Regions from separate parts of the Nonomuraea sp. H19 genome, predicted to be linked through region 2. Evidence: riboswitches for the same ligand, from Rfam matches in the RefSeq annotation. Region 2 holds a riboswitch; the other holds the start of a gene.
The links. A riboswitch is a leader RNA that binds a small molecule or an ion and turns the genes downstream of it on or off. The one in region 2 is predicted to bind glycine.
Positions count from the first base shown of each region.

Region 1: another riboswitch for glycine. It lies ahead of gcvT (glycine cleavage system aminomethyltransferase GcvT); the one in region 2 lies ahead of gcvP (aminomethyl-transferring glycine dehydrogenase).

Region 1 is NZ_JBQHCV010000004.1:326,021-336,101, forward strand. Features, by position in the region: gene ACTMTI_RS10870 (L-serine ammonia-lyase) at 1-589, opposite strand, end outside; gene gcvH (glycine cleavage system protein GcvH) at 647-1,036, opposite strand; gene gcvT (glycine cleavage system aminomethyltransferase GcvT) at 1,033-2,118, opposite strand; glycine riboswitch at 2,153-2,250, opposite strand; glycine riboswitch at 2,251-2,348, opposite strand; gene ACTMTI_RS10885 (hypothetical protein) at 2,443-3,300, shown strand; gene ACTMTI_RS10890 (epoxide hydrolase family protein) at 3,420-4,538, shown strand; gene ACTMTI_RS10895 (gamma-glutamyl-gamma-aminobutyrate hydrolase family protein) at 4,560-5,249, opposite strand; gene ACTMTI_RS10900 (3-oxoacyl-ACP reductase) at 5,258-6,022, opposite strand; gene ACTMTI_RS10905 (aldehyde dehydrogenase family protein) at 6,161-7,507, opposite strand; gene ACTMTI_RS10910 (glutamine synthetase family protein) at 7,516-8,874, opposite strand; gene ACTMTI_RS10915 (FadR/GntR family transcriptional regulator) at 8,999-9,703, shown strand; gene ACTMTI_RS10920 (hypothetical protein) at 9,827-10,081, shown strand, end outside.
Region 2 is NZ_JBQHCV010000022.1:73,660-85,284, forward strand. Features, by position in the region: gene ftsR (transcriptional regulator FtsR) at 1-226, shown strand, start outside; gene ACTMTI_RS38855 (bifunctional nuclease family protein) at 358-828, shown strand; gene ACTMTI_RS38860 (MerR family transcriptional regulator) at 976-1,596, shown strand; glycine riboswitch at 1,892-1,989, shown strand; glycine riboswitch at 1,990-2,103, shown strand; gene gcvP (aminomethyl-transferring glycine dehydrogenase) at 2,159-4,990, shown strand; gene ACTMTI_RS38870 (hypothetical protein) at 5,157-5,945, shown strand; gene ACTMTI_RS38875 (response regulator transcription factor) at 6,177-6,506, shown strand; gene ACTMTI_RS38880 (hypothetical protein) at 6,604-6,951, opposite strand; gene ACTMTI_RS38885 (alpha/beta hydrolase family protein) at 7,033-7,650, shown strand; gene ACTMTI_RS38890 (DUF5999 family protein) at 7,724-7,915, opposite strand; gene ACTMTI_RS38895 (TetR/AcrR family transcriptional regulator C-terminal domain-containing protein) at 8,115-8,675, opposite strand; gene ACTMTI_RS38900 (hypothetical protein) at 8,789-9,187, shown strand; gene ACTMTI_RS38905 (RNA polymerase sigma factor) at 9,345-10,712, opposite strand; gene ACTMTI_RS38910 (hypothetical protein) at 10,890-11,204, opposite strand; gene ACTMTI_RS38915 (AMP-binding protein) at 11,248-11,625, opposite strand, start outside.

The DNA.
Region 1 (10,081 bases), on a different contig from region 2:
GCATGAGGGCGGAGATCGACAGGCCCGTGTTGGAGCAGTGCTTGAGCAGCTCCTCCCCGGTGGTGAAGGGGTAGGGGAGCACGGTGTCGTCCGGCTTGATGCGGTCGGCACCGGTGGCCTGCTCGTCCACCACGAAGCCGCCGCCGACCGAGAAGTAGACCTTCTCTCTGAGCTTCTCGCCGTCCGAGGTGTACGCGGTGAAGCGCATGCCGTTCGGGTGCTCGGGGAGCGAGATCTTGCGTTCGAAGACGAGGTCCTCGCCCACGACGAAGGGGATCTCGCGCGTGCCGTACAGCTTGACCGTGCCCGAGGCGCGCATGGCGGCCAGGCGGTCCTCGATCGTGTCGACGTCCACCAGCTCGGGCTTCTCGCCCGAAAGGCCCAGCAGGACGGCCTTGTCGCTGCCGTGGCCCTTGCCAGTCAGGCCCAGGGAACCGTACAGGATCGCCTCGACGCGGGCGACGCGCGGCAGGAGGCCGTCGTCGTGCAGGCCGCGGGCGAACTTGTGCGCGGCCGCCATCGGGCCGCCGGTGTGGGAGCTGGAGGGGCCGATGCCTATTTTGAAGAGGTCGAAGACGCTGATCGCCATTGATGTGCGCCCTTCAGGCAGGGCCGGGGCCCCGGTGAGGGCCCCGGCGAAATTAGATCAGGACTCACCCGAGGTGAGCGCCGTGTACTCCTCGGCGGACAGCAGGTCCTCCGGGTCGCCCTCCATACGGACGCGGAACATCCAGCCCTCGCCGTACGGGTCGCTGTTGGCGAGCGACGGGTCGTCCGCGACGGCCTGGTTCACCTCGACGATCTCGCCGCCGACCGGCGTGTAGATCTCGCTCACGGACTTGGTCGACTCCACTTCCCCGACCGAGTCGCCGGCCTCGACGACCGAACCGACATCGGGGAGCTGCACATAGACGACATCACCAAGCGCGTCGGCGGCATAGGCCGTGATGCCGACGGTCACGGTCAGCCCGTCGTCGACCCCGGCCACCCACTCGTGCTCCTTGGTGTAGCTCAGGTCGTCAGGGATGTTGCTCACTTCTTCCTCCTGTAAAAGGGCAGCTCGACCAGGTCCATAGGTTCTTGGCTGCCCCGGATGTCCACGGCCAGGCTTTTTTCGGCCCCGGTGTCCACGTAGGCCATCGCGATGGGCTTGCCCAGAGTCTGGGAAGGCGCACCGCTGGTGACCTCGCCGACGACGACGCCGTCTTTGGTGACCGGGTAACCATGTCGCGGCACCCGGCGGCCCCGTGCGACCAGGCCGACGAGGCGGCGCCGGGGCGGATCGTCCTTGACCGCCTCGAGCGCCGACCTGCCGACGAAGTCGCCGGGCTTGTCGAATTTCACCACTTTGCCGAGCCCCGCGTCGAACGGGGTGAGCTCGGCGGTGAGCTCGTTGCCGTACAGCGGCATACCCGCCTCCAGCCTGAGCGTGTCCCGGCTGGACAGGCCCGCGGGCTTGAGTCCGTACGGCTCGCCCGCGGCCATGAGCGCGTGCCAGAGGGGCACCGCGTCCTGGTTGGCGACGAAGAGCTCGAACCCGTCCTCGCCGGTGTAGCCGGTACGGGCGATGAGCGCCTCCCGCCCGTCCACCAGGCCGGGCAGGCCCGCGTAGTACTTGAGCCCGCCGAGGTCGGCGTCGGTGAGCGTGGCGAGGATCTCCTGGGAACGGGGCCCCTGTACGGCGATCAGGGCGTACTGGTCGGAGCGGTCTTCGACCACCGCGTCGTACGCCTTCGCGCGAATCGTCAGCTCATTCGCGACTTTTTCGTAGTTTGAGGCGTTTGCCACGACCATGAATTCCTCGTCGCCGAGCCGGTACACGATGAGGTCGTCGAGCACCCCGCCCCGCTCATTGACGATCATGGTGTATCTGGCCCGCCCGGGCGCCACCGCCGACAGGTGGCCGACCAGCGCGTAGTCCAGCGCCTGCCCGGCCTGCGGCCCTGTTACGAAGATCTCGCCCATGTGGGAGAGGTCGAACAGCCCGGCCGCCTCGCGAACGGCGTTGTGCTCCGCGGACTCGCTTCCGTACCGGAGGGGCATGAGCCACCCCGCGAAGTCGGTGAGCGTGGCGCCGAGGCTCTCGTGAACGTCTCGTAGCGGTGTCGGTCGGGACATTTTGCGCACCTCAGGACAGGATCGGATGCCAGCATCCTCCCCCTCTGTCATTGATGCCTGAGAGCTTCGCCCGGGTTTTACCGGACTTTCACCTTCGGCGAGGCCCCAGCAGGCCTGCTTTCCAGAGGACACCTCGTCCGTGCGGTCCTTTGCCTTGAGAGGTTCGCGGGGAGGGCTTGCTCCTTCAGGGACCCTGACCGGCTGTCAGGGTGCTCTCCCGCACGGTTTCGTCGGTGATGTCCGTCAGCCTAGTGCCGTGACGGGGGTGTTGTCGCGTACCGGTCTGTCCTGAACCGTCCGGGGGACGGTGACGTCGATAGAGGTATGAATCGGCGAACGGCGGCTCTGGGCCTCGCGGCCGCCCTGACAGTCACGTCCTGCGGCGCCCAGGAGGCCGCGGCTCCCGCGCCACCGCCTCGCTACGAGGCCAGTCTGACGGTGCTCGAAGGCGGCGGGCACGGGCCCCAGTTATGCACGATGGTCGCGGAGTCGAACCCGCCCCAGTGCGGTGGTCCCGACGTCATGGGCTGGGACTGGAGCAAGGTGAAGCATGAGTCGCTGGCCGGCGTGAAGTGGGGCTCGTACCGGGTGGTCGGCACCTGGGACGGCGCCCGGCTGACCCTGACGGAGCCGCCGGGAGAGCCGGTGCGGGCCAGGGAGGATCCGGCGGGGGAGGGCGGGTTCGCGAGCCCGTGCCCCAAGCCCGCGGGCGGCTGGCGGCCCGTCGATCCGGCCAGGGCGACGCAGGAGACCCTGGAGAAGGCGATGTCGCTGGCCGGGACGGCCGAGGAGTTCGCGGGAGCGTGGCTCGACCAGAGCTACCTGGACCCGCTCCTGACTCCCAGGGAGACGGAGAAGCAGGGCAACGATCCGAAGCGCCTGGTCCTGAATCTCAAGTTCACCGGCGACCTGGCGGGTCGTGAGAAGTGGATCCGGGGGGTGTGGGGCGGCGCGTTGTGCGTGAGCGGCGCGCAGCGCAGCCAGGCCGAGCTGCACGAGATCCAGCGGCAGGTGGAGGGCGAGATGGGCAGCGGCGGCCTCATCACGGCGTCTTCCAGCGTGACGCGGAACCGGGTGGAGGTGACCTCCTGGCTGACGAGCGATGACCTGCGCCGCAGGGTCGAGGAGAAGTACGGCAAGGACGTCGTCTTCTTCGACGACGTGCTGAAGCCGGTCGCGTAACGGCCGCGGGTGCCCGAGAAGGCATCCGCGGCTTTTCACCAGCATGTCGAGTGGCCGGCTTGCGTGGCACGAACCGTATGCTGTACGGTACGACGTACGATACGCTCGAAGGAGATCATGTGACCTTGCACGACATCCGGCCTTTCCGCCTCGAAACCGCCCAAGCCGATCTGGACGATCTGCACGCGCGGCTCGACCGGGTGCGCTGGCCGGACGAGGTCCCCGGTCTGGGCTGGGGATATGGCGTTCCGCTCGGCCACCTCAAGGAGCTGGTCGCGTACTGGCGTACCGGCTATGACTGGGCCGGCGCCCAGGCCGAGCTGAACCGGCATGACCAGTTCGTCACCGAGATCGACGGGCAGCGGGTCCACTTCCTCCACATCCGGTCCGCGAACCCCGATGCCCTGCCCCTGCTGATCACCCACGGCTGGCCCCGCTCCCCCGTGGAGTACCTCGACGTGATCGAGCCGCTCAGCCGGGACTTCCACCTGGTCATCCCGTCCCTGCCCGGCTATGGGCTGTCCGGTCCCACCCATGAGATCGGATGGGGCTCCACCCGCATCGCCAGAGCCTGGCTGGAGCTCATGACCCGGCTCGGCTACGAGCGTTTCGGCGTTCAGGGCGGTGACTGGGGCACCTGGATCTCGCGAGAGGTCGGCGTGCTGGCTCCGGAACGCGTCGCCGGCATGCACGGCAACGGCATCATCTGCTTCCCCATCGGCGCGCCCGGCGAGTTCGACGACCTGAGCGAGGTGGAGCAGGAACGCCTGGCCTTCCGCGAGCGCTACCTGACCGAGCAGTACGGCTACAAGCTCATCCAGTCGGCCCGGCCGCAGACCTTCGCCTACGGCATGGCCGATTCGCCGGTCGCGCTGCTGGCCTGGTTCGCCGGCGTCTACCACGAGTGGAGCGACGCCGGCATCGACACCGACCGGCTGCTGACCACGGTCATGCTCTACTGGCTGACCAACACCGCCGGCTCGGCCGCCCGGTCGTTCGTCGAGACGCCGGACACCGACCAGGACACCAGCGTCGAGTGGGAGCTCAAGCCGGCCACGGTGCCCACGTCGATCTCGGTTTTCCCCAAGGACATCCTGCGGCCGATCCGGCGCTTCGCCGAGCGCGACAACAACATCGTCGGCTGGGTGGAGCACGACCAGGGCGGCACGTTCGCCGCCCTGGAACAGCCGGAGGCGTTCGTCGCCGACGTCCGCGCGTTCTTCACGGGGCTGCGCTGAGGAGCACCGGCACTGAGCCGGTCAGCAGGCCGCCACCAGCGCCTCGAAGGTCGCGCAGTCGTCGGCCGCCTCCGGATGCCACTGCACGGCGACCGTGAACGGGCCCGAGTCCAGCTCGACCGCTTCGATCGTGCCGTCCTCGGCCGTGGCGGTGACGGTGAGGCCGGGGGCGAGGCGGTCGATGGCCTGATGGTGGTAGTGCGGGACGGTCACCGGCTCCGTGCCCAGGGCCTTGGCCAGCCGGGTGCCGGGGGCGGGGGTGATGGGCAGCGGGCCGAAACGGCCGGGCGCGGGGGAGTGGCCCGTGTGCCCGACCACGTCGGGGAGGTGCTGGTGGAGGGTGCCGCCGAGGGTGACGTTCAGCACCTGGAGGCCGCGGCAGATGCCCAGGAACGGCAGCTCGGCGTCGAGGGCGGCGCTGATCACGGCGAACTCCGCCTCGTCCCGAAATTTGCGGATATAGCTGGTCTTTTCCTCCGGTGTCGTGCCGTACCTGGCCGGGTCGATGTCGCCGCCCCCGGCCAGGATCAGCCCGTCCAGGCGGCTCACGACCTGCGCGGGATCGCCGGCCGGCGGCAGGACGACGGGCTGCCCGCCGGCGCGTACGACCTGCTCCACGTACATGTACGGCAGGAGCGCGACGGTCATGTCGGTCCACACCGTGAACTTCGCGGGCTCGACGTAGGACGTGATGCCGATGACAGGACGCACGACCCCTCCTAGAGCGGCGTCACGTAGGCGCCGGAAATGCCGCCGTCCACCAGGAACTCGCTGGCCGTGATGAACGACGCGTCGTCGCTGGCCAGGAACGCCACCGCGGCCGCGATCTCCGTGGCCTCGGCGAAGCGCCCCACGGGAACGTGCACCAGCCGCCGCTGCGCCCGCTCCGGGTCCTTGGCGAACAGCTCCTGCAGCAGCGGCGTGTTCACCGGCCCGGGGCACAGGGCGTTGACCCGGATGCCCTCCCTGGCGAACTGCACGCCGAGCTCGCGGGACATCGCCAGCACGCCGCCCTTGGAGGCGGTGTAGGAGATCTGCGACGTCGCCGACCCCATGACGGCCACGAACGAGGCGGTGTTGATGATCGAGCCCTTGCCCTGCCGCCGCATGTACGGGATCGCGTGCTTGCAGCACAGGTAGACGCTGGTCAGGTTGACCTCCTGGACGCGGCGCCAGGCGTCGATGCCGGTCTCCAGGATCGAGTCGTCGTCGGGCGGCGAGATGCCGGCGTTGTTGAAGGCGATGTCCACGCTGCCGTACGTCGCGTGCGCCGTCTCGTACATCCGCACGACGTCGTCCTCGCTGGTCACGTCGGCCTTGACGAAAAGGCCGCCGACCTCGGCCGCGGCCTTCTTGCCCGCCTCCTCGTCGACGTCCACGCAGACGACCCTGGCGCCTTCCTCGGCGAACCTGCGGGCCGTGGCCAGCCCGATGCCGCTGCCCGCGCCGGTGATGACGGCCACCCGATCCTGCAACCGCTGCACTGATCTCACTCCCTGCTCATTATTCGCTTTGCTCACTGCGCCGGGTTCACTCCCTGCTCATTTGGTCGTTCACCGCTCCTCATTCGCTTCGCGGAGTCCCTCCTTCGTCGGGCCTCCACTCCGCTCACTGCGTCGGGTTCACTCCCACGAAATGAAGACGTTCTTGGTCTCGGTGAACGCCGCCAGGGCGTCCGGGCCGAGCTCCCTGCCGAGGCCGGACTGCTTGAAGCCGCCGAACGGGGTCCAGTAGCGGACCGACGAGTGCGAGTTCACCGACAGCGCGCCCGCTTCGACCGCCCTGGCCACGCGCAACGCTCGTCCCACGTCGCGGGTCCAGATGGAGCCGCTCAGCCCGTAGGGGGTGTCGTTGGCGATCCGTACGGCCTCCGCCTCGTCCCGGAACGGCACGACCGACACGACGGGCCCGAAGATCTCCTCGGTGAACGCCCGGTCGGTGACGTCCGGGGTCAGCACGGTCGGCGGGAACCAGTAGCCCTTGCCCTGCGGGCAGGATCCCTGCAGGTAGGGGGTGCCGTCCGCGACGAAGCCGCGAACCCGGTCGAGATGCTCGGCGCTGATCAGCGGCCCCATCTCGGTGCTCTCGTCGAGCGGGTCGCCGACTTTGACGCCCTGTACGGCCGGGGTGAGCAGCGCCATGAACGCGTCGTACACGTCGGCCTGGACGAGCAGCCTGGACCGGGCGCAGCAGTCCTGGCCCGCGTTGTCGAAGACGGCATAAGGCGCGGTTTTCGCCGCCTTTTCGAGGTCCGCATCCGCGAAGACGATATTCGCGGATTTGCCGCCCAGCTCCAGCGTCACCCGCTTCACGTGGGCGGCGGCCTTGGCGGCGATCTCCTTGCCCACCTCGGTCGAGCCGGTGAACACGATCTTGGCCACGTCCGGGTGCTCCACCAGCCTGGCCCCCGCGACCTCCCCTGCCCCAGGCAGAACCTGGAGCACCCCCTCGGGGAGGCCCGCCGCCAAGGCCAGCTCGGCCAGCCTCAGCGCGGTCAGCGGAGTCCATTCGGCCGGCTTCACGATCACCGTGTTGCCGGCCGCGAGCGCGGGGGCGACGCCCCAGGACATGATCAGCATGGGGAAGTTCCACGGCACGATGACGCCCACGACGCCCAGCGGCTCCTGGAACGTGACGTCCACGCCGCCCGGCACCGGAATCTGCTTGCCGTGGTTGCGCTCGGGGGCGGCGGCGTAGAAGTGCAGCACGTCGCGTACGCTGCCGGCCTCCCAGCGGGCGCTCCCGATCGGGTGCCCGGCGTTGGCCAGCTCCAGCCGCGCCAGCTCCTCGCCGTGCTCGCCCACCAGGTCGGCGAAGCGCCGCAGCAGCCGCGCCCGGTCGCCCGGCGCCACGTCCCGCCACCCCGCGTACGCCTTCCTGGCACGCTCCACAGCCCGGTCGACCTCGGCCGCGTCGGCGAACTCGACCTCGGCGAGCACGTCCTCCGTCGCCGGATTAACGATCTTCATGCGTCCCTTCACATCCGCTCGAAACCACGGAACAGCTCCCAGTCCGTCACCGCCGCGTCGAAGGCGGTCAGCTCCACCCGCGCGTTGTTGGCGTAGTGCTCGACCACGTCCTCGCCGAACGACTCACACGCCAGCTTCGACCCCTCGAACAGGGCGAGGGCGTCGCGCAACGTGTGCGGCACCGTCTCGGCGCCCGAGGCGTAGGCGTTGCCCTCGTACGCCTCCTCCAGCGGCAGCTCGTTGTCGATCCCGTGCAGCCCGGCCGCGACCAGCGCCGCCACCGCCAGGTAAGGGTTGACGTCGCCGCCCGGCACCCGGTTCTCCACGCGCAGCGAGTGGCCGTGGCCGACGAGCCGGAGCGAGCAGGTGCGGTTGTCGACGCCCCACTTGACGGCCGTGGGGGCGAAGCTGCCGGGGACGTAGCGCTTGTAGGAGTTGATGTTGGGGGCGTACAGCATGGTGAGCTCGCGCAGGCAGGCGAGCTGTCCGGCGATGAAGCGGGCGCCGAGCGGCGAGAGCCCGTGCGGCCCTTCGCCGGCCATCACCGGATCTCCGTCCTGGCTGCGGAGGGAGATGTGGATGTGACAGGAGTTGCCCTCGCGGTGGTTGGGCTTGGCCATGAAGGTGATCGACTTGCCTTCCTGGGCAGCGATCTCCTTGGCGCCGTTCTTGTAGATGGAGTGGTTGTCGCAGCTCTTGAGCGCCTCGTCGTAGCGGAAGGCGATCTCGTGCTGGCCCAGGTTGCACTCGCCCTTGGCGGACTCGACGTACATGCCGGCGCCCTCCATGCCGCGCCTGATGCGGCGCAGGAGCGGCTCGACGCGGGCGGTGCCGAGGAGGGAGTAGTCGACGTTGTAGAGGTTCGCGGGCGACATGTCGCGATAGCCGCGCTTCCACGCGTCCTCGTAGCTGTCCTCGTAGAGGATGAACTCCAGCTCGGTGCCCACGTACGCGGTCAATCCGCGCTCGGCCAGGCGGGCGAGCTGCCTGCGCAGGATCTGGCGGGGCGAGGCGGTCACGTCGCCGCCGCCCTCCCAAACCAGGTCCGCCATCAGCATCGCGGTCCCCTCCTGCCAGGGCACCCGGCGCAGCGTCCCGAGGTCCGGCTTCATCACGAAGTCGCCGTACCCGCGATCCCAGGACGACATCGCGTAGCCGGAGACGGTGTTCATGTCCACGTCCACGGCCAGCAGGTAGTTGCAGCCCTCGGAGCCGTGCCCCACCACCTCGTCGAGAAAATAGCGCGCCGACAGCCTCTTGCCCTGCAACCTGCCCTGCATGTCGGCGATCGCGAGCAGGACGGTGTCGACGCGGCCGGCTGTCACCTCGTCGCGTAGTTCGCCGACGGACAGGAACCCTTCGCTCACGTGACGTCGCTCCGATCTGGACAGAGGCGCTTTCCCGTTGATTGGGCTAGTCTTAGACCATTGAGGTGCATGGCGGGATCCCTTGTCAAGACCTGAGGACATGTTGGACGAGTCGGCGCGTTTGATGACGGTGTTGCGCCCGGTGCGGGCGGGCAACGCCTTCGAGGAGACCGTGGAGCGGCTGCTCCAGGCCATCAAGCTGGGCGTGGTGGCGCCGGGTGACAAGCTCCCTCCGGAGCGGGAGCTCGCCGTTCGGCTCGGCATCAGCAGGGTCACCCTGCGCGAGGCGATCCGCGCCCTGTCGGACGCGGGCTACCTCGACGTACGGCGGGGCCGCTACGGAGGTGCCTTCGTCATCTACGAGCCCCCCGAACCGGGCGCGGGGGAGCTGCGGCAGGTCGTGGCGGCGATGGGCATGGACGATCTGTCCGACGCGCTCACGTTCCGGCTGGCGGTGGAGTGCGGGGCGGCCCAGGTGCTGGCCATGTCCGAGCTCACGGAGGACAAGCGGGCCGTGCTCGTCCGCCGGCTTTCGGACCTCAACCAGGCGCCCCTGGAGGACTACCGCCGCCTCGACACGGCCTTCCACCTGTCCATCGCCGAGCTGACCGGCTCCACCCTGCTGGCCACGACGTGCGCGGACGCCCGCTCGCGGGTGAGCGACCTGCTGAACGCGATCCCGATGCTCCAGGTCAACCTGGACCACGCCGCCGGGCAGCACCAGGCCATCGTGGACGCCATACTCTCGCGCGACCCCGACGCGGCGCGGCAGGCCGTGACCGAGCACCTGGAGGGGACGGCCGCCCTGCTGCGGGCGTTCCTGTCATGACGGCCCCACGGAAGCCGTCACGAGTCCTGACGCTTTACCATCTGCCAGACCGACCCATAGACGGCAGACTTCCCGCCACGCGACGTATGGGGCTTCGCGGCTCGTACCATCAGTTCTAGGCCCATGGAAAATTGGTTCCAGTTCAACATCGTCGACACGGGACGGCTGCCGCTGTTCTGCTACTTCGTCACGCTCATCGTGGCGTTCATCGCCACCCGCATCAACGTGCGCCTGATCAGGGCGAAGGTCGGCTGGTTCCGCAACGTGAACGTGGGTGAGATGCACATCCACCACGTCGTGTTCGGCGTGGTGCTGATGCTGATCGGGGGCGTCGCCGGGCTCATCGTCTCCTCCGCGTCCCAGGTCGGATACGCCGTC
Region 2 (11,625 bases):
CGCTCTGGCCCGCTTCGGCCTGCACGCCAGGCACCTGCGCGCGGTCAGGGCCGCGGCCGAGCGCGAGTGCGGCCTGGTGGAGCAGACCGTCGCCCCCATACTGAAACGACGCGCCCCGGGGGCCATCGGCGAGGCCGACGAGGTCGCCCGAGAGTTGTCCACGCTCCTGCTCGACCTGCACGCATCCCTTGTGCGCACGGGGGTGCGAGCTGTGTTGGGGCGTTGAGACCGTAGCGAGCTGGGAGGCGGGGGCACATCCAGGCCCGCTGGGTGTTACGTTGAATTGAAGTAGCCAGTCAGCAGAAGCGACGAGCAAATAGCTGTGCCGGGTGACCGGTCAGGAATACGGAGCAGCCCGTGTTGCAGATGGAGGTCGTGGGCGTACGAGTTGAAATGCCCACAAATCAGCCGATCGTCTTGCTCAAGGAGGCACACGGGGAGCGGTTCCTTCCTATATGGATTGGCATGACCGAAGCCACGGCCATCGCCCTGGCCCAGGCGGAGGAGCCACCGCCCCGGCCGCTCACCCATGACCTCTTCCGAGACGTGCTCAGCGCCCTCGGCGTCGGCCTGCGGGCGGTCAACATCGTCGCGCTGCGCGACGGCATCTTCTTCGCCGACCTCGTCTTCTCCAACGGCGTGGAGGTGAGCGCGCGGCCGTCGGACTCGATCGCGCTCGCGCTGCGCACGGGAGCGCGCATCTTCGCCAGCGAGGAGGTGGTCCAGGAGGCCGGCGTAGTCATCCCGGACGACCAGGAGGATGAGGTGGAGAAGTTCAGGGAGTTCCTTGACACGATCACTCCCGAAGACTTCGGCAGGGCGGGGTAGGTATTTCGGTGCATTTACGCTTCACGACGCGCCGAGCCGGATCGTTGACTCGCCATGGTCACGGTCCTACGGTGCAAGTGAAACCTGCGGTCGCCCTTTACGAACCCCCAGATCAGGCCGTGGGATGAGAGAAAGCCGGAGGTCCGCGTGGCGGTCAGCAGCGGCGAGGGAAAGACGGCCGGCCAGGAAGATCCGGTGCGGCGTGAGGACGCGCGGCAGCGTGCCGGAGAGCAGGGTCTGCTCTTCGACGAGCAGCCCGCGGCGTTGCCGGGCGACATCGGATACCGCGGGCCGACGGCCTGCGCGGCGGCCGGCATCACCTACAGGCAGCTTGACTACTGGGCGCGCACGGGGCTGGTCGAGCCCACGATAAGAGCCGCGCACGGATCGGGCTCCCAGCGGCTCTACAGCTTCCGCGACATCCTGGTGCTCAAGGTCGTCAAGCGGCTCCTCGACACCGGGGTGTCGCTGCAGCAGATCCGCACGGCCGTGCAGCACCTGCGCGATCGCGGGGTCGCCGACCTCGCGCAGATCACGCTCATGAGCGACGGCGTCAGCGTCTACGAGTGCACCTCGGCCGACGAGGTGATCGATCTGCTCCAGGGCGGTCAGGGCGTGTTCGGCATCGCGCTCGGCCGGGTCTGGCGCGAGGTCGAGGGATCCCTCGCGGAGCTGCCGGGGGAAAGAGCGGCGGTCGAGGACACCGTCCCGGCCGACCACCCCGCTGACGAACTCGCCCAGCGGCGACGCGCGCGACGCATAGGGTAGGCGCGCAAACCGCCGCTGCCTGGTGCGCGCCGCTGGACGCGCCACGCCGTAGGCGCGCAAACCGCGGCCTGCGGCGCATCGCTGGACGCGCCACGCCGTAGGCGCAGGCCGCTGCCTGTTGTGCACCGCATGGACGCGCCACGCCGTAGGCGCGCAAACCGCGGCCTGCGGCGCATCGCTGGACGCGCTACGCCGTAGGCGTTGCCTGGAGTGCTGGACGTTTCGCATAGGGTAGTAATCGCCCGGCGACGTAGCATGTATCGCATAGGGTTGTAATCTAGGACAGCAAGGCTGACGACCCCGTGCGGGAGAGTCTCCGGGCCCTCGGGTCCGGAGCGCCGAAGGAGCAACCCTCCCCGGAATCTCTCAGGCATCCTGTACCGCTCGGGCGAGGCAACTCTGGAAAGCAGGCGCGCCCGCCAGGCGCGCCTCACCGACGGTGCAAGCCCCTGTCCCGGGGTGAAGCTCTCAGGTCGCGGTGACGCCCGCGCTGACAGAGGGGGAGATCCGGCACTCGCCCGCGCCCTGGCGCCGGTCTCCATAGCCTCGGGAGGCATTCCCTATGACCGATCTGTCCGCTCCGCCGTTCTCGTCCAGGCACATCGGCCCATCGGAGTCCGAGCAGCAGCGCATGCTCGAGGCCGTCGGCTTCGAGTCCGTGGCGGACCTCGTGGCAGTGGCCGTCCCCGAGGCCATCAGGGCCAAGGACCGGCTCAAGCTGCCCGCCGCGGCGAGCGAGACCGAGGCGATCGCCGAACTGCGCTCCCTCGCCGACCGCAACCGGGTGCTCACCTCCATGATCGGCCTCGGCTACCACGACACGATCACGCCCGCCGTCATCCGCCGCAACCTGCTGGAGAACCCGGGCTGGTACACCGCGTACACGCCGTACCAGCCGGAGATCTCGCAGGGCCGCCTCGAGGCGCTGCTGAACTTCCAGACCGTCGTCTCCGACCTCACGGGCCTGCCCGTCGCCGGAGCGTCCCTGCTCGACGAGGGCACCGCCGCCGCCGAGGCCATGACGCTGGCCCGCCGCGCCGGCAAGTCCAAGAGCAGCGTGTTCGTGATCGACGCCGACACCCTGCCCCAGACCAAGGCCGTGCTGGCCACCAGGGCCGAGCCGCTCGGCATCACGCTGGTGGAAAGCCCGCTGGACGGCGAGCTGCCCGAGTGCTTCGGCGTGCTCGTCCAGTACCCGGGGGCCTCCGGGCGGGTGCGCGACTTCCGCGCCGTGGCCGCCGCGGCCCGCGAGATGGGCGCGCTCGTGGTGGCCGCCGCTGACCTGCTGGCCCTGACGCTCGTGGCCGCGCCGGGCGAGCTGGGCGCCGACATCGCGATCGGGTCCTCGCAGCGCTTCGGGGTGCCGTTCGGGTTCGGCGGGCCGCACGCCGCGTACATGTCCGTCCGCGAGGGCCTGCAGCGCCAGCTTCCCGGGCGTCTCGTGGGCGTGTCCGTGGACGCCGACGGCGACCCCGCCTACCGGCTCGCGCTGCAGACCCGCGAGCAGCACATCCGCCGCGAGAAGGCCACCAGCAACATCTGCACCGCGCAGGTCCTGCTCGCCGTCATCGCCGGCATGTACGCCGTCTACCACGGTCCCGACGGGCTGCGCCGCATCGCCCACCGGGTGCACCGGCACGCTGTCGCCCTCGCCGAGGGACTGCGCCGGGCCGGCCTGGAGGTCGTGCACCGCGAGTTCTTCGACACCGTCCTGGTCCGGGTGCCCGGCCGGGCCGCCGAGGTGGTCGCCGCGGCCGCCGAGCGGGGCGTCAACCTCTGGCGGGCCGGCGACGACCACGTCTCCATCGCCTGCGACGAGAAGACCGGCGCCGCCGAGGTCGCCGCGGTGTGGGCGGCCTTCGGCCTGTCCGGCACGGACGTGGACATCGAGGGCTGCTCGGACGCGCTGCCCGCCGGGCTGCTGCGCGAGTCGGCGTACCTGACGCACCCGGTCTTCCACAGCCACCACTCCGAGACCGCGATGCTGCGCTACCTGCGCAGGCTGCAGGACAAGGACATCGCGCTCGACCGCTCCATGATCCCGCTCGGCTCCTGCACGATGAAGCTCAACGCGAGCACCGAGATGGAGCCGATCACCTGGCCCGAGTTCGCCGCGATCCACCCGTACGCGCCCGCCGACCAGACCGAAGGCTACCTGGAGCTGATCGGCACGCTGGAGCGCTGGCTGGCCGAGGTCACCGGCTACGACGCGGTCTCCATCCAGCCGAACGCCGGCTCCCAGGGCGAGTTCGCCGGGCTGCTCGCCATCCGCGCCTACCATCGCGCGCACGGGCAGGCCGGACGCGAGGTCTGCCTCATCCCGTCCTCCGCGCACGGCACCAACGCGGCCAGCGCCGTCATGGCCGGCATGCGCGTCGTCGTCGTGGCCTGCGACTCCGACGGCAACGTGGACCTGGAGGACCTCGACGCCAAGATCGCCAAGCATCGTGACGCGCTGGCGGCGATCATGGTGACGTACCCGTCGACGCACGGCGTGTACGAGGAGACGATCACCGAGGTGTGCGCCAAGGTGCACGAGGCCGGCGGCCAGGTGTACGTCGACGGGGCCAACCTCAACGCCCTGGTCGGGCTGGCCAAGCCGGGCGAGTTCGGGGCCGACGTGTCCCACCTCAACCTGCACAAGACGTTCTGCATCCCGCACGGCGGCGGCGGCCCCGGCGTCGGCCCGGTCGCGGTGCGCGGCCACCTGGCCCCCTACCTGCCCGCCCACCCGCTGCACGACGACAGCCCCGTCGGGCCCGTGTCCGCCGCTCCGTACGGGTCGGCGGGGATCTTGCCGATCTCGTGGGCGTACATCCGGATGATGGGCTCGGAAGGGCTCACGGCGGCGACCGAGCAGGCCATCCTGTCGGCGAACTACCTGGCCCGCCGGCTGGCCCCGCACTACCCGGTGCTGTACACCGGGCGCGGCGGGCTGGTGGCGCACGAGTGCATCATCGACCTGCGGCAGATCACCAAGGAGACCGGCGTCACCGTGGACGACGTGGCCAAGAGGCTCATCGACTACGGCTTCCACGCGCCGACCATGTCGTTCCCGGTGGCGGGGACCCTGATGATCGAGCCGACGGAGAGCGAGGACCTCGCCGAGCTCGACCGGTTCGTGGACGCGATGATCGCCATCCGGGGGGAGATCTCGAAGGTGGCGTCGGGCGACTACGACAAGACCGACAACCCCCTGCGGAACGCGCCCCACACGGCCGAGTCGGTCACCGCCGACGAGTGGCCGCACCCGTACTCGCGGACCGAGGCCGCGTACCCGCTGTCGTCGCTGCGTGACGGTAAGTATTGGGTGCCGGTGCGGCGCATCGACCAGGCGTACGGGGACCGCAACCTGGTGTGCTCGTGCCCGCCGCTGGAGGCATACGAGGACTGACGGCTCTGCTGCTCAGGCGCAGCCTCCCGCCGGGAGCCTGCGCCTGACGCGGAACGAGGGCGAGCGCGGAGAACCCCGCGCCGGCCAGTCCTTCAGCGTCAAGTGAGGAGACATGATCGCCAGAAGTCGTTAAGCTTCGGTGCGACTGTCGCCTGAAGGAGCTCTCTTGACGTCCTCAGAGCTGGAGACCCCGCCTCTCGACACCGCCCGCCGCCTGGCCGAGCACGGCGACCTGGACGGCGCCGCGGCCATCCTGTCCCAGCTGGCCGCCGACCCGGAAGGACCCGACAGGGCCCAGGCCGCCGTCGGGCTCGCCGTGGTGCTGGAGGAGCGCGGCGACATCGAGGCCGCCAGGGCCGCGGCCAGGACCGCGCTGGCCACCGGGCACCCCGAATACGCCGCGCAGGCCGCCTGCCACCTGGCTCAGGGCTTCGAGCGCGAAGGGCGGGACGAGCAGGCCAGGGCCGCCTGGCAGGCCGTGCTGGGCGTCGGCACGGCCGCCTACGTGCCGCTGGCCCACCTCGCGCTGGCCCGGCTGGCCGCGAACCTCGACGAGGCGGAGAAGGAGCTGCGGGCCGCCATGGCGGCCGGTGACGCCCGTATCGGGGCCCACGCGGCCCAGCAGCTCGCCGACCTGCTGCTGGAGCACGGTGAGCCCGGGACGGCGGCCGAGGTCCTCATGGACGCGCTGGAGGCGGCGCCGGAGGAGGAGGTGCCGGGGCTGCGGGTGCAGCTCGGGATCGCCCATCTGGAGCTGGCGTGCGCGGAGTTCGCCGAGACGGTGGAGGGCGGGGCCGATGCCCCGACCAGCGCGCTGGCCATCGAGCTGCTGGCCCGCACGCTGCCGCTGCGCGGGCGGGGGGACGACGCGGACCGGGTGTGGTCGTACGGGCTGGAGCACGAGGACGAGAGCCTGGCCGCCGAGGTCCGGCTGCGCTACCACCGCGGCGCCTGACCCTCCGGCCCGGCCGCGCACGATCTTGCCCGCGACGGTCTGGCGCTCGCCGCGATGGCCGGAGCGACCGGCGAAACTCCCCGCGTCATGCCTGAGATGTACGACGGTGGACCCGGGGACTGATGCGGAGCGGGGCGCCGCTCTGCGAAAGTGAAGCCGTGTGGGAATCGGGCGCCGGATGGCTGCTGGTCGCTCTGGTGACGGCATGCGCCGCCGCCGTGCGCCGCCGCCGTGCGCCTGGTCGGCACCGGCGACGCCCTCCTGGCGCCCTCGATCACGCGGCGGCTCGTCGAGCGCTTCGCCGCAGGCGACCGCCATCCCGCTCAAGTGCCGCCCCTCCACCGCGACCTAGCCGCGCTGTCACCCAGGGAACTCGAGGTCCTGATCCTCCTCGGCCGGGGGCTGTCCAACGCCGAGCTGGCCGGCGCGCTGACCCTCAGCGAAGCCACCGTGAAGACACATGTCGCCCGCATCTTCGCCAAGCTCGGCCTGCGCGATCGGGCACAGGCCGTCGTGCTGGCCTACGAGACGGGGCTCGTCTCTCCGGACCGGTCCACGTAGGACCGGCGCCGGCCGCGTCCGGCAGCGGTCATGGCGCACCGCCCGGCCGGCGGGCACTGTCGCACCACGTGCAGGCCCGGCGCAAGGGCGGGCCGGGTCAGCCGCGGCGCATGATGGCCGCGGCGGCGGCCACGTTGATGACCGCGATCGCCAGCCACGCGACCACCAATCCCACCGGCCCCGCCCCGCCCACCGCGATCGCCGTCAGCGGGATGCCGATGCCCATTGAGCCCAGCGCGATCGGGATCATCGCGGCGCCGGGATTCTTGACCTTGCGGGGGCCGGGACCGTACATGTCCAGCTCGGCCCGCACCCGGGCGGCGATCGTCGCGTCGAGGCGTTCCACGAACGACTCCACGAGCGCGGCCTCGTAGTCTGGACCGAGATCACGCCGGGCGTCGAGCGTGGCCTGCAGGTCTTCCCGGATGGGGCGCTTGTCTGACATAGGGACATCATCCCCGGCGTGCGGCGCGCCGTCATCCGACCTGAGAGCTAAGGCGCGATCCTCCCCAGGTACGGTGCTGCCATGGAGGTCATGACCCCGCGAGGGCCGGCACGCGTCGACGTCGACGAGGCGGCGCGGCCGCGGCTGCTGCTCGTGCTGACCCACGGGGCGGGCGGGGGAGTGGACGCCCCCGACCTGGTCGCTGTGCGCGACGCCGCGCTCGGCGCGGGAGCCAGCGTGGCCAGGGTGACGCAGGCGTTCAGGGTGGCGGGGGCGCGCGCGCCCGGCTCGCCGGCCAGGCAGGACGAAGCCTGGGAGGCCGTGCTTAGTGAGTTGCGCGCGCGGTGGCCGGACCTGCCTGTCGTGCAGGGCGGGCGGAGCAACGGGGCGCGGGTCGCCTGCCGTACCGCCAAGGCCGTCGGCGCGGCCGCGGTCGTGGCGCTGGCCTTCCCGCTGCATCCGCCGGGGAGGCCGGAGCGTTCCAGGGCCGAGGAGCTACGGGGCGCCGGGGTGGACGTGCTGGTCGTCAACGGGGACCGCGATCCGTTCGGGATCCCTGACGCGGCGGACGCGGCGCGCCTGGTGGTGCTGCCGGGGGAGGGTCACGATCTGAAGCGGGACCCCGCCCGGGTGGGCGAGGTCGTTGCGGAATGGATCGCCCATTACGCTGCGCCGCGTCCGGCGGTCCGCGGCCGGTAGCGGGCGTTCGCACCCACGGTGCGCCGCGTCCAGCGCTTCCGCGCCGGTAGCGGCGTTCGCGCCTGCGCGTGCGTCAGGCAGCGCCGACCACAGGCCGGTGCGGGGCGATGACGGCCCCGTTGGGAAGGAGCTCCCCGGTGTCCTCGAACAAGACGACGCCGTTGCAGAGCAGGCTCCAGCCCTGCTCGGGGTGGCGGGCCAGGGTGCGTGCCGCCTCGCGGTCGGGCGCCTCTGCATCCGGACAAGCCGGGTGGTGCGGGCACATCGGCGTGCCTCCGATATCTCGTGGGATGCTCCCGTTGAGGGGCGGGAGCCTGCTCGGGTTGTTCTTTCAGGCAAGTGTGCGACGCATGTCACACATTCCGACATAGTCCATTAGGACTGTTACAGGGGGAATCCCGGAACGTGTGACCTTCGACACAGCGTGCCTTATGCAGGATAACGGTCCAAGCGCGACACGCGCATCACGTTTGCAAACCCTTGAGGAGAGCGTCGAGTCCGCGGTCGAAGTCATCATCGGCTCTTTCATCCCTCCTTACCCATTCGTCGACCTCGGGATCGGCCCAGCCTGACTGCTGTACTTCGACGGCCACGCTGCCGAACACGAAAGCCCGCAGCGCGCGTACGGCCTCCGCCGCGTTGTCCAGGCCGCCGTCGGCGAGTTGCTCGGTCTGCTCCTTGATGGCCAGGGCCGTAGCCCCTTTGGGGGGTTTCGTGAGCGCGAGGGCCAGGACGCCCGGGTGCTCGCGCAGCAGCTCCCGCTCCGCCCGGCACCACGCCTTGGCCGTCTCCTGCCAGGTCGGACCCTGCTCGACGTGGACGGTGGTGACATGTTCGGCCAGGGCGTCCATCAGCGCCTCCTTGCCCCGGGGCAGGTGATGGTAGATGGCCATGGCCTCCACCTGCAGCGCGTCGCCCAGGCGGCGCATGGTGAGCCGGCGCAGGCCCTGGCTGTCGGCGATGTGCAGTGCGGCCTCGATGATCCGCTCGCGGGAGAGGGGCACGGGTGGTCTCTTGGCGGGCATGTGATCATCTTACAATGTAAAGGGCGCCGCGCCGGGCCGATTTCCGAGCGTGTCGCGAGACGGCGTACGCTTGGCGCTTGAACGAATACCGGCAGTGTGAAGGGGCAGGGTCGATGGCGTTTTTCCGTCCGCGGGTGAGCCGGGAGGCCGAGGTTCGCTACCACGCGGACCAGGAGATCTCCAAGAGCTTCCCCCAACTGCTCGAAAAGGCCAGGCAGGCCGAGAAGACGCTGCGTGAGTTGCGGGCCGCCGCGGCCGACGAGATCGAGCTGATGGCCGCGGGGCAGGCGTTCGACCGGGCGCTGACGGAGGCGCTGCGGGCGGCCGAGGCCGGGCAGCGGGCCACGTTCGGGGTGAAGGCCTACGACAACCGGATCGCGCGGCGCAAGGCCAAGGCGACGCCTGCGGGGGCCATGTGGACGGCCGAGGTGGAGCGGCTGCGCACGTTGCGCGAGGAGAACCGGATGTGGGGGATTCCCGGCGTGCCCCGGCCGCTGCCGGCGACCCGCTGACGATCCCGCTCACCCCGATCGGGGGCGGGCTCCCTCCTCCGACCCGGGGCCGGGTTCCGGTCCTGATCATTCCGTCGCGCGTACGCCCGCTGCGCCCGTCATGTGGTGTGCGGGCGTGAGAAAGCCCCGGTCACATGGCGTGCCGGGGCTTCGGGGTTCAGCTGGCCCAGTCGAGCAGCGGGCGGGTGTTGCTCGGGTGCCGCAGCTTGGACAGCGACTCCTTCTCCAGCTGGCGGATCCGCTCCCGGGTCAGCCCCAGGTGCTTGCCGATCTCGTCCAGCGTGTGCGGCTTGCCGTCCACCAGGCCGAAGCGGAGCGCCATGATCTTCGACTCCCGCGGCGACAGGTTGTCGAGCACGCCCCGCAGCTGGTCGCCCAGCAGCTGGCGGTCGACGATCTCCGACGCCTCCGGCGAGTCGACGTCCTCGATGAGGTCGCCGATCGTGGTCTCCCCGTCCTCGCCGATCGTCGCGTTCAGCGAGATCGGCTGGCGGCTCGTGCGCAGCAGCTCCTCGATCTGGTCCGGGGTCTTGTCCAGCTCGACCGCCAGCTCCTCGGGCGTGGGCTCGCGTCCCAGGCGCTGGTGCATGTCACGCTCGACCCGCGACAGCTTGGAGAGCATCTCCAGCACGTGCACGGGCAGCCGGATCGTGCGGGCGGAGTCGGCGAAGCCGCGCTGGATGGCCTGCCTGATCCACCACATGGCGTACGTGGAGAACTTGAAGCCCTTGGTGTAGTCGAACTTCTCCACCGCCCTGATCAGCCCCAGGTTGCCCTCCTGGACGACGTCCAGCAGGGACATGCCGCGGTCGGTGTACTTCTTGGCGACTGAGACGACCAGCCGGAGGTTGGCCTCCAGCATGTGGTCCTTGGCCCGCCGGCCGTCCTCGACGACCAGGTGCAGGTCTTCCTGCGCGTCCGGGGACAGGTCGGGCTGGGTCTCCAGCTTGTACTCGGCGTACAGGCCGGCCTCGATGCGCCTGGCCAGCTCGACCTCCTGCGCCGCGGTGAGCAGCGTGCGGCGGCCGATGGACTTGAGGTAGGTGTGCACCGAGTCGCCCATGACCGACTGGGTGTCGTCCAGGTCGATCTGCTCGCTGTCGAGGTCCGCGTCCTCGGCGCTCAGCACCAGCTCGTCGTCGGGCACGTCTTCCACGTGCTCCGGCTTGGCCTCGGACGGGACGACGCCCCTGGCCGCGGCCGGTGCGGCGGCTTTTGCCTCGGTGGCCTTGCGGCCGGTAGTCTTTGATCGTGAGGCGGGCGCCTTCTTGGGGGCGCTTCCCTCTGTCTTCCTGAGGGTGCTCTTCTTGGAGGCGGTCTTGCTGAGAGACGGCTCGCCTTCGGCGGCCAGGCTCACGCCGGCCTCCGACAGTTCGCGCAGGATCGTACGCCCCTCGGAGGGACTGACGCCGGCCTCGGCGAACGCGTCACGCAGTTCCGCCAGAGAAAGGTGACCCTGAGCTCGCCCTCGTTCAAGCAGCTGGTCGAGAGTCGCGGGTGGGGTCGCCACGGCGGTTGTGGGCATGAGGACACCTCCTCCGTACGGAGTTTGAAGCAAACGGGCAGGTTGTGGTGGGGCGGCTTCGCTGTCCGCACGGCGCACCAGTATCAATAACGCCAATCGCCGCCATTTGTTCCCGCGTGGCCGAAAACGCGAAACAGGGGCAGATCGCCCGCAGGCGAGCCGCCCCTCACGCGGGTCCTATTCGTTGATGATGATCCCCCCGGTCGAGGCCTCGGGCATGGGCATGGGCTGGGCGTCTTCCATGCGCTGGTCCGTCCAGTATTCGAGGACCTTGTCCGGATCAGGGTTGACTTCCCTGGAGATCACGGTGCCGTCGCTGCTCTTGGGGGACGGCTCCGGCTGCTCCGGCTGTCCGGACGGTGACGCCTTCTCCACCACTGCTCTGGTCTCCTCGAGCTTGCCCGCCGAGGCGGCCGCCGCGATCGAGACACCGGCGACCACGATGACGCCGACGATGGCCGCGGATGCCCACATCTTGCGGGTCTGGTCCATGAAGGCTCCCTCCCTCTCCGCACTTTGACGCAGCCGCAACTCGTCAGGTTCCTGCCCTAAGCCGTACCAGGTCGGTCTTGCCGTTCGCCAGCAGCGGCAGGCGGGGCACCAGGCGCAGGTCGCGCGGGGCGGCGTGGGGAGGAAGCCTATCGCGGCAATATGCCCGCAATTGGGGAAGCGTGGGGGGCGTGTCGGGGTCGGCGGGCACGACGACGGCCGTGACCAGCTCGCCCCATTCGGGATCCGGCGTGCCGATCACCGCCACGTCGGCGATTCCGGGGTGCGTGTCCAGCACGGCGGCCACGGCGGCGGCCACGACCTTCTCGCCGCCGGTGTTGATGACGTCGTCGGCCCGGCCCAGCACCCGCAGCCGGCCGCCGGTCAGCTCGCCCAGGTCGGAGGTGACGAACCAGCCCCCGTC